DNA from 2 places in the Streptomyces sp. NPDC048523 genome. Region 1 is predicted to be linked to the other one. Evidence: riboswitches for the same ligand, from Rfam matches in the RefSeq annotation. Region 1 holds a riboswitch; the other holds the start of a gene.
What was found. Region 1 has a riboswitch for thiamine pyrophosphate ahead of thiC (phosphomethylpyrimidine synthase ThiC). Riboswitches for the same ligand answer to the same signal wherever they lie in the genome.
Positions count from the first base shown of each region.

Region 2: another riboswitch for thiamine pyrophosphate. It lies ahead of ACGFWE_RS36120 (thiamine ABC transporter substrate-binding protein); the one in region 1 lies ahead of thiC (phosphomethylpyrimidine synthase ThiC).

Region 1 covers NZ_JBICWQ010000005.1:200,808-205,924, reverse strand. Annotated here, with positions in the region: gene ACGFWE_RS26495 (SsgA family sporulation/cell division regulator) at 1-369, shown strand, start outside; gene ACGFWE_RS26490 (YibE/F family protein) at 1,095-2,594, opposite strand; TPP riboswitch at 2,900-3,089, shown strand; gene thiC (phosphomethylpyrimidine synthase ThiC) at 3,082-4,860, shown strand; gene ACGFWE_RS26480 (hypothetical protein) at 4,950-5,117, opposite strand, start outside.
Region 2 covers NZ_JBICWQ010000009.1:113,556-118,672, reverse strand. Annotated here, with positions in the region: gene ACGFWE_RS36125 (iron ABC transporter permease) at 1-1,158, opposite strand, end outside; gene ACGFWE_RS36120 (thiamine ABC transporter substrate-binding protein) at 1,134-2,204, opposite strand; TPP riboswitch at 2,201-2,308, opposite strand; gene rlmN (23S rRNA (adenine(2503)-C(2))-methyltransferase RlmN) at 2,336-3,442, opposite strand; gene ACGFWE_RS36110 (hypothetical protein) at 3,705-4,559, shown strand.

The DNA of each region.
Region 1 (5,117 bases):
CCGGTGGAGCTCGGCTACGAGGCCTGCGATCCCTACGCGGTCCGGTTGACTTTCCATCTCCCGGGCGATGCCCCAGTGACCTGGGCTTTCGGTCGCGAGCTGTTGATCGACGGGGTGGGGCGGCCCTGCGGGGAGGGCGATGTACGGGTCGCGCCCGCCGGTTCCGACCTACTGGGCGATGTCCTGATCAGGCTTCAGGTCGGTGGCGACCAGGCCCTGTTCCGCTCGTCGACGGCGCCGATCATTGCCTTCCTCGACCGTACCGACAAGCTGGTGCCGCTGGGCCAGGAGACCGCGCTGGCCGATTTCGACACGCATCTAGACGAGGCACTGGACCGGATCCTGGCGGAGGAGCAGAGCGCGGGCTGACCTCTTACGGCGGCGGGGTGGCGGCTTCCTTCGTCAAAGGGTGGGAGGGTGCAGGAACGCTTCTGCCGGGGCGGGGACGGTCTGGTGGAGTGCAGGGTGGATCAGGCCTGCGTGGTGTTTCTGCCGAGGTGTGGACGTGGCGAATCCTGACGGCGGTGCCCGGCGAGAGGCCGGCGTGGGGGGTGGAAGCGATGTGGCGTGATCCAGTGCGCGTACGCACAGGTGCTATGGCGAGCGGGTCTCCTTGGACGAGTCGAGGAGCCGAAGATCCGAGAACAGTGCCTGGAAACACTGGAACCGCAGCCTGAGAGCCGGGACTCGGAGCTGAGCCCGGGGAACTGAGACCAGTAGACGGGAGCGGGGACTGGGAGCCAGACCGGAATCGGAGCCCCCAGGCATGAGGCGGGATCCGAGAACCCGGGCCGCAACCGAAAGTTTGCAGCCGTGAGCCGTGAGCCGTGAGCCGTGAGCCGTGAGCCGTGAGCCGTGAGCTGGGAACCGTGAGCCGTGAGAACGTGAGCCGGGAACCGGGGAGGGCAGTCCGGAACCAGAGCACCAGCGCAGGGGACTCAGAGCGAGTCCGGGAGCTGGAACGCGGACCGGATGCCGGAAGCCGGGAGCCGGTGGCCGGGATATCCGGAACGGATTCCGATGGCAGGACCCGGAATCCGGAACCTGGATCGGAGTCCGGGAACCGGAACTCCGGCCCACCCCCTCGTCCCCACTCAGTGCTTGCGTCGCCGCCCCTTCCCCCCGCGTCCCATTGCCGGGCGGCGGTCGGCCGTGCCCGCGCTTGTACTGGTGGCCGGTACGGCTGCAGACGTCCCCGTTGCCTCCGCCTCCGTCCCCGGTCGGTCGGCCGAGACCACCAGGGCCGCGAGCACCGTGGTGACCGGTACCGAGGCAACGAGGCCGATCGAGCCGACCAGCGTGCGCACGATCTCCTCCGCCACCAACTCGCTGTTGGCCACGCCCCCCACGCTGGACTGCGCGATCGAGAAGAGCAGCAGCAGCGGCAGCGCCGCGCCGGCGTAGGCGAGGACGAGGGTGTTGACGACGGACGCGATGTGGTCGCGGCCGATCCGGATACCCGCGCGGTACAGCCCCCGCCAGCCCATCGTCGGGTTGGCCTCGTGCAGCTCCCAGACCGCCGAGGTCTGCGTGACCGTCACGTCGTCCAAGACACCGAGCGAGCCGATGATGACGCCGGCGAGCAGCAGACCACTCATGTCGATCGACGGGTACAGGCCGTGGATGAGCCCGGTGTTGTCGTCCGTGTTGCCCGTCAGCGCTGCCCAGCCGATGAACTGCGAGCCGAGGGTACCGATCAGCACCAGCGAGATCAGCGTCCCCAGTACCGCCACGGAGGTCCGGGCCGACAGACCGTGGCACAGATAGAGGGCGATCAGCATGATGGCGCTCGCCCCGATCACCGCCACGAGCAGTGGGTTCGAGCCCTGGAGGATCGCGGGCAGGATGAAGAAGTTCAGCACCATGAAGCTGATGGCCAGCGCGACCAGCGCCATGACTCCGCGCAGCCGCCCGACGACCACGACGGCGAGCGCGAAGATACTGGCGAGCAGCCCCATCGGGAACCTGCGGTTCACGTCGGCGACCGAGTACTGCAAGTCCCTGGGCGCGGAGGGCTCGTACGCGACCACGACCTTCTCGCCCTCGTGCAACTGCCGTGACTGGTCCGGCTGGACGATCTCCGTGAAGGTGCGGCCCTTGTCGTCGCCGGTGTCGACCCGGATCGTCGCCTTCTTGCAGGTGCCGTTCGCCCGTTGCTCGGCGGAGGAGCCCTCGGCGGTTGAGGTGTCCCCGGTGGGGGCCTCACCCGAGGCGTTCACCGACTTGCAGCTGACACTCACGACCTTGGTGACCGTGGCCTGCTGGGTCTGCCGGTCGAAGCCGACTCCGGTGCGTTCGTGTGCCGGGGCGCCGCCGGGCCACAGCACCGCGAGCCCCACCATCACGGCTACGCCGAACGGGATGAGGATCGCCGCGATGACCTTGCGCAGGTGCTTGGATACGGGAGTTGCCGGTCCATGGCCATGACTGTGCGAGTGGCCGTGCCCACCGCCGGAACCGGGCCCGCTCCCATGCCCGTGCGCGTCACCGGGACCTCGCTCGTCACCGGAACCCTGCCCGTCACCGGAACCCTGCCCGTGTCCCTCGCCGCCATGGCCGCCGTCGCCACCCCCCAGGCTGCCATCGCTGCCCAGGCCGCCGTGACTCGCGCCCTGCCCGTGGCCGTAGCCGTGACCGCCGCCATAGCCGCCATCGTGCTCATGTTCATGCTCGCGCCGGCCGCCGGTCTCACCGGCCAGGCGGCCGCCCCGGCCGTCTCCGAAGCCGCCGCGGGAACTGCTGCCGGGGCCGGGCCCAAGGCCGTTTCCGGAGCCCGGTCGGCGCGGAGGCTCGGGAGGCGGGTAAGGAGGCTGATGCGTCGTGGTCACCGACCGATCATCGCAAGAACGACAGGGGCCCTCTGTTCACCGCGCCCGAAGTGACGCTAGCGTGGAGCCACCTTTGTACACGCGGGAGCTCGGAGCACCGGGCTGAGAGGGCGCTGACCTCCGTCCCAGCGATGTTTCACGTGGAACGTCATCTCGACCGAGTGATGTTCCCCACGAAGCGTCGGCAGACGGAAGCCGCTGCGTCGACCGCCGAACCTGTTACCGGGTAATGCCGGCGTAGGGAGTAGGTCTCATGACCATCAAGGACGCGCGCACGCCTGCCTCCGACCAGCTCGACGGGGAGGCCGGGAAGTCCACCGGCTGGCACAAGGCGTACATCGAGGGCTCTCGCCCCGATCTGCGGGTGCCGGTCCGTCAGGTGCACCTCACCAACGGGCAGTCGGTCACGCTGTACGACACGTCGGGCCCGTACACCGATCCGCTCACCGAGACGGACGTCCGCCGGGGCCTCGTGCCACTGCGGGAGAACTGGATCATCGCCCGCGGGGACACCGAGGAGTACGCGGGCCGTCCCATGCGCCCGGAGGACGACGGGATCAAGCACACCTCACCGCGGGGTGGTCTCCGCAACCTCGACGCGGTCTTCCCGGGGAGGTCCCGCCAGCCGCGCCGTAGCCGTGACGGCAAGGCGGTCACGCAGCTCGCCTACGCCCGCCGCGGCGAGGTCACACCGGAGATGGAGTACGTGGCCATCCGGGAGAACGTCTCTCCCGAGGTCGTGCGTGAGGAGATCGCGGCGGGGCGCGCGGTGCTGCCGGCGAACGTCAACCACCCGGAGATCGAGCCGATGATCATCGGCAAGCGGTTCCTGGTGAAGGTCAACGCCAACATCGGCAATTCCGCGGTGACCTCCTCCATCGAGGAGGAGGTCGAGAAGATGACCTGGGCGACCCGGTGGGGAGCCGACACGGTCATGGACCTGTCCACCGGCCGCAACATCCACACCACCCGCGAGTGGGTGCTGCGCAACTCCCCCGTCCCCATCGGCACGGTGCCGCTCTACCAGGCTCTCGAGAAGGTCGACGGTCGCGCCGAGGAGCTGACCTGGGAGATCTACAAGGACACGGTCATCGAGCAGGCCGAGCAGGGCGTGGACTACATGACGGTCCACGCGGGCGTGCGCCTGGCGTACGTACCTCTGACCGCGAACCGCAAGACGGGCATCGTCTCGCGCGGCGGCTCGATCATGGCGGCCTGGTGCCTCGCGCATCACAAGGAGTCGTTCCTGTACGAGAACTTCGAGGAACTGTGCGAGATCCTCGCCGCCTACGACGTCACGTACTCGCTGGGCGACGGCCTCAGGCCCGGCTCGATCGCGGACGCCAACGACGAGGCGCAGTTCGCGGAGTTGCGCACGCTCGGGGAACTCAACCGGATCGCGAAGCGTTTCAACGTACAGACCATGATCGAGGGCCCGGGACACGTCCCGATGCACAAGATCAAGGAGAACATCGACCTTCAGCAGGAGATCTGCGATGAAGCTCCGTTCTATACGCTCGGCCCGCTGACCACCGACGTCGCGCCGGCCTACGACCACATCACCTCCGGCATCGGTGCCGCGATGATCGCCTGGTGGGGCACCGCGATGCTCTGCTACGTCACGCCCAAGGAGCACCTGGGCCTGCCCAACCGTGACGACGTCAAGACGGGTGTCATCACCTACAAGATCGCCGCCCACGCGGCCGACCTCGCCAAGGGACACCCAGGCGCCCAGGAGTGGGACGACGCCCTCTCCGACGCCCGCTTCGAGTTCCGCTGGGAGGACCAGTTCAACCTGGCCCTCGACCCCGACACGGCCCGGGAGTTCCACGACGAGACCCTCCCGGCCGAACCGGCCAAGACGGCCCACTTCTGCTCCATGTGCGGGCCGAAGTTCTGCTCGATGAAGATCTCCCAGGACATCCGCCGCCGTCACGGCGGCAGTCAGGAGGAGATCGAGGAGGGGATGGCGCAGAAGTCGAAGGAGTTCGCGGCGGCGGGCAACCGGGTCTATCTGCCGATCGCCGACTGATGTAGGCGAGCCGTCGGCGGGTGGCCCGTGGCCGGGTCTTCGGCTTGCGCTCCCCGCGGTGGGGGCGCAAGCCGAGGGACTGCCGGGAGTTACTCCGGCTGGTGTTCCGGCCCCCCGAAGTCCGGGCTGGTGTAGTCCGGGCTGGTGAAGCTCGGGCGGGCACCGGAGGCTCCGTCGTCCGGGCTGCTGAAGCCCGGGCGGTCGTAGCCGAGGCTGGGCATCCGGCTGGGCGGTGCGGGCGGTGCCGTGTGGTGCAG
Region 2 (5,117 bases), on a different contig from region 1:
CCGTACGAACCGCCCCGCGTCCCGCCGCGTCAGCGCGGCCGCCGCCAGGCCCCCGACCGCCACCGCGATGGCGGTCGCGGCGAGGGCGTACTCCAGCGAGTTCCCGACCGCCTCGATCGGCGCGACGAGGAAGATCCCGCCGTCGCTGCGGGTCAGCGCCCGGTAGTAGCCGAAGCCGGGGGCATCCAGCGACCGCTGGACGAGCACCGCGAGCGGCAGCACGAGGAGTACGGCGACACAGCCCACGACCCCGGCCAGCAACCCCCGCTCCCCCGCGCCGCGCGGCCGCCGGGCGGTCAGCGACGCGTCCACGAGCCGCAGCGCGGTCTCCCGGCGCCGTACGGTCCACGCGTGCAGGGCGAGGACCGCGCCCACCGCGACGAACTGGATCAGCGTCAGCACGGCGGCCGTGGACAGGTCGAAGATCTCGGAGGTCTGCCGGTAGATCTCCACTTCGAGGGTCGAGAAGGTCGGCCCGCCGAGGATCTGCACCACGCCGAAGGAGGTGAAGGTGAAGAGGAACACCATGAGAGCGGCGGCGGCCACGGCGGGCCCGAGTGCCGGGAGCGTGACCGTCCGCCAGGCCCGGAGCCGGGACGCGCCCAGCATTCGCGCGGCCTCCTCCTGACGCGGATCCAACTGGGCCCACAGGCCGCCGACGGTCCGTACGACGACCGCGTAGTTGAAGAAGACATGCGCGAGCAGGATCGCCCACACGGTGGTGTCCAGCCGTACGCCCCACAGGTCGTCCAGCAGCCCGCCGCGTCCCACCAGCGCCAGGAAGGCCGTACCGACGACGACCGTCGGCAGCACGAAGGGGACGGTGACCACGGCCCGCAGGATCTGCTTGCCGGGGAAGTCGAAGCGCGCGAAGACGTACGCGCCGGGGAGCGCGATCAGGAGCGTGAGCGCGGTGGAGGCGAGCGCCTGCCAGGTGGTGAACCACAGGACGTGCCGGATGTCCGGCTGGGCGAGGACGTCGGCGATCCTGCCGAAATGCCAGGTCCCGCCCGCCTTGAGTCCGCGCGTGACGATCGCGGCGACGGGATAGGCGAAGAAGACGGCGAAGAACGCGACGGGCACGGCCACGAGTCCGAGCCGGGCCGCCGCGTTCTTGACGCCCTTGCGGGGCCTTACTTCAGTACGAGCGAGGTCCATGACTTGACCCAGTCGTCACGGTTGTCGGCGATCTTCGCCGGGTCCATGGTCTCGGGATCCTTGGCCTGCGGACCGTAGGCGGTGAACTCGGCCGGCACCTGGGCGCCGTCGATGACCGGATAGACGAACATGTTGAGCGGCATGTCCTGCTGGAACTCCTTGGTGAGCAGGAAGTCCACGAGGGCCTTGCCGCCCTTGGTGTTCTTCGCGTTGCTCAGCAGTCCGGCGTACTCGATCTGCCGGAAGCAGGTGCCCTGCGCGACCCCGGTGGGGGCGGTCTTCGGCTTCGGGTCGGCGTAGATCACCTCGGCGGGCGGCGAGGAGGCGTACGACACGACGAGCGGCCGGTCGGCCTTCGCCTTCTTGCCCCCGGCGGAACCGGAGAACTCCTCGTTGTAGGCCTGCTCCCAGCCGTCGACGACCTTGACGCCGTTGGCCTTGAGCTTCTTCCAGTAACCCTGCCAGCCGTCGTCTCCGTACTTCGCGGCCGTGCCGAGGAGGAAGCCGAGGCCCGGCGAGGAGGTGGAGGCGTTCTCGGTGACGAGGAGGTTCTTGTAGGCGGGCTTGATCAGATCGTCGTACGACGTCGGCGGCTGGAGCTTGTGCGCGGTGAAGTAGGCCTTGTCGTAGTTGACGCAGATGTCACCGGTGTCGATGGGCGTGACCTTGTCCCCGTCGACCCGGTACCCGGTCTTGATCCGATCGGCGCCCTTGGCCTCGTACGGCTGGAAGAGGCCGTTGTCGAGCGCGCGGGACAGCAGCGTGTTGTCGACACCGAAGAAGACGTCGCCCTGCGGGTTGTCCTTGGTGAGGATCGCCTTGTTGACGGCCTGCCCGGCGTCGCCGTCCTCCAGGACCTTGACCCGGTAGCCGGACTTCTTCTCGAAGTCGGCGAGGACGCTCTTGGAGACGGCCCACGAGTCGTGGCTGACGAGCGTGACGGTCTTGGAGCCGGAGCTTGCGGAGTCGTCGGACGACGAGCCGCACGCGGACAGCGTGACCAGGCCCAGGCCGACGACGACAGCACAGAACTTCTTGTTGTTCACGGTGATGACCGAACTTCCTACCCAGAATGACCTGGGCGAGGTTCAGAGGGTCTGCGGCCCGATTGCCGCACTCTCAGCGCTGTGGCGCTCCCCTGTCGGATATGAAGATGTACGTACGTACGGTCGTCAGACTACCGCTCGGTGGCCGCGAGCTGGCCACAGGCCCCGTCGATCTCCTGCCCACGGGTGTCCCGGACCGTCACCGGCACACCGTGGGCGGCGATGGCCTCCACGAAGGCCTTCTCGTCCTCGGGCCGGGAGGCGGTCCACTTGGACCCCGGAGTCGGGTTCAGCGGGATGAGGTTGACGTGTACCGGCTTGCCCTTGAGCAGCCGTCCCAGCCGGTCACCGCGCCACGCCTGGTCGTTGATGTCCCGGATCAGCGCGTACTCGATGGACAGCCGGCGCCCGCTCTTCTCGACGTACTCGAACCCGGCGTCGAGGACCTCGCGCACCTTCCACCGCGTGTTCACGGGGACGAGGGTGTCGCGCAGTTCGTCGTCGGGGGCGTGCAGGGAGATCGCGAGCCGGCACTTGAAGCCCTCGTCGGAGAACCGCTGGATCGCGGGCACCAGCCCGACGGTCGACACGGTGATACCGCGCTGCGAGAGCCCGAGCCCGTCGGGGGCGGGATCGGTGAGCGCGCGAATGGAGCCGACGACACGCTTGTAGTTGGCGAGCGGCTCACCCATGCCCATGAAGACGATGTTGGACAGCCGAGCGGGCCCGCCCGGAACCTCCCCGTCCCGCAGCGCCCGCATCCCGTCCACGATCTGATGCACGATCTCGGCGGTGGACAGATTGCGATCGAGCCCGGCCTGCCCGGTGGCACAGAAGGGGCAGTTCATGCCACAGCCCGCCTGCGAGCTGATGCACATGGTCACCCGGTCCGGGTACCGCATCAGCACCGACTCCACGAGCGTCCCGTCGAACAGCCGCCACAGCGTCTTGCGCGTGGTCCCCTGGTCGGTCGACAGATGCCGTACGACGGTCATCAGCTCGGGAAGCAACGCCTCCTGGAGCTTGCCGCGCGAGCCCGCCGGGATGTCCGTCCACTGCGCCGGGTCGTGCGCGTACCGCGCGAAGTAGTGCTGCGAGAGCTGCTTCGCACGAAACGGCTTCTCCCCGATCCCGGCCACGACCTCCTTGCGCTCGGCGGGCGTGAGGTCGGCGAGATGCCGCGGCGGCTTCTTGGCTCCGCGGGGGGCGATGAAAGTGAGTTCTCCGGGTGCAGGCATAACCCTTCCAGTGTGGCAGATCAACTCGCGGAGCCCAGGCCAGAGCGGGGTGGGGGTGGTCACCCGTGGGTGCCGACTGTCGACGTTGGTCGGCTTCGGACGGCCCAGGGACGGCCCAGGGACGGCCCAGGACTTAGCCATGCCTTCAACTGCCAGAACCCCGAGGTAGTCCCGTCTCGACCATGCTGGCCTTCCGGTCGACCCCTCGATGTCGGTGCCGTCTGGGATGCTAATGATCCATTGAGAGGAAGGTGCCGTCGCAATGATGTCGACAAATAGGCGTGCAGAAATCGAACGACTGGTCGATGAGGCCTACGAAATCGAATCACTTGTTTCTAAATGGCAACAGCGAGGAACTGTAACGCGAGACGAGCTAAGGGCAGGGCAGGAGAGGTATCAGTCTTGGTACGTGCGAGCCACCCCCCTCATCTCAGAGATTTCCCGCGAGCAGTTCAAAGATATGTACGAAGGCGGCGCGGTTATCAAACGAATCAAGTCGTTCCTTGCAAAGCCTCTAGAAGTGAACCAATTCTACGATCCCACATCGCCAGATTCGCCATTTCCGAAGTGGTCCCATCCGTATTCTTCGACTTTCCTCGAATGTTTCCACACTCAACGCTCACTGCTTCAGGCGGAGATCTACACAGTCGCCGAGGTCTCCCCACTGCTGGCGGAAATCGCAGAAGCGTTCACCAGGTTCCCGAGTTTTTTGCAGTCCTTGCAAAACTCAAAGAAGCCGAACGTGCCACCACCCACGATCCAAAAGGAAGAAGATCTACAGGTGCTGGTGGGTGCTTGTCTTCGTTTGATGTACGACGATGTCCGCCCAGAGGACTACGTACCGGAGCATGGAGGCGGCCGGTCTCGGGTTGACTTCCTCCTGCCAACAGTTGGCATTGTTGTCGAGACGAAGATGACACGTGAATCACTTACCGATAGGAGAGTGGGCGAAGAACTTGCAATTGACTGGAACAGATACGCAAAGCATCCAGACTGTCGGGGTATTTTTGCTCTGGTGTACGACCCGAACCGATACTTGACCAACCCCGCCGGACTGCAATCCGACTTGACACAGGATCAAGGAAACCCTGCAACCAGAGTTCTAGTGATCCGCTGAGTCAGAGGTCGAATGATTCTCAATGCCCAAGTTGAGCCCACGGGGCCGCTAGTTGGTGGAGTACGACCCCGTGCGGTACACAGAATTTGCGGTTTGACGTCATCCTTATCAGGTCGATCACGGGCCCCATGGGAAGTGGCGAGACCCTAATCTGGTGAGGTTCTCTCGACCGTTGGGGGCTGCTCTCGTACACGCGTGTCCGCTGCTGTTGGTGTCAGCCGTTGATGTCAGACATCAATCAGTGGCTTGACAGTTCCCTGCGTCCGTCCCGCCGAGCAGCCTCTACGTTGGGTTGCGTAGTACTTCACCCGCAATAGCAACGAACGAGTTGTACGTGGGCCCAAGCTCAAGGTGCTCGTAACACGCCTGGCGTACTGCTATGTCGGGCGCCGATGTTTCGACGGCGTGAGCCCACTCCTTCATCAGGTAGACGGCAGCCATCACTGTAGCCATGAGCTCACCCACTGCGCTGCGTAGCTCAGGTGGTCCCCACAGATCCAGTTGACGGCTCACCGGTGCCATGGAGACCGACAGAGTGTCCACGGCCTGGTGATGTTC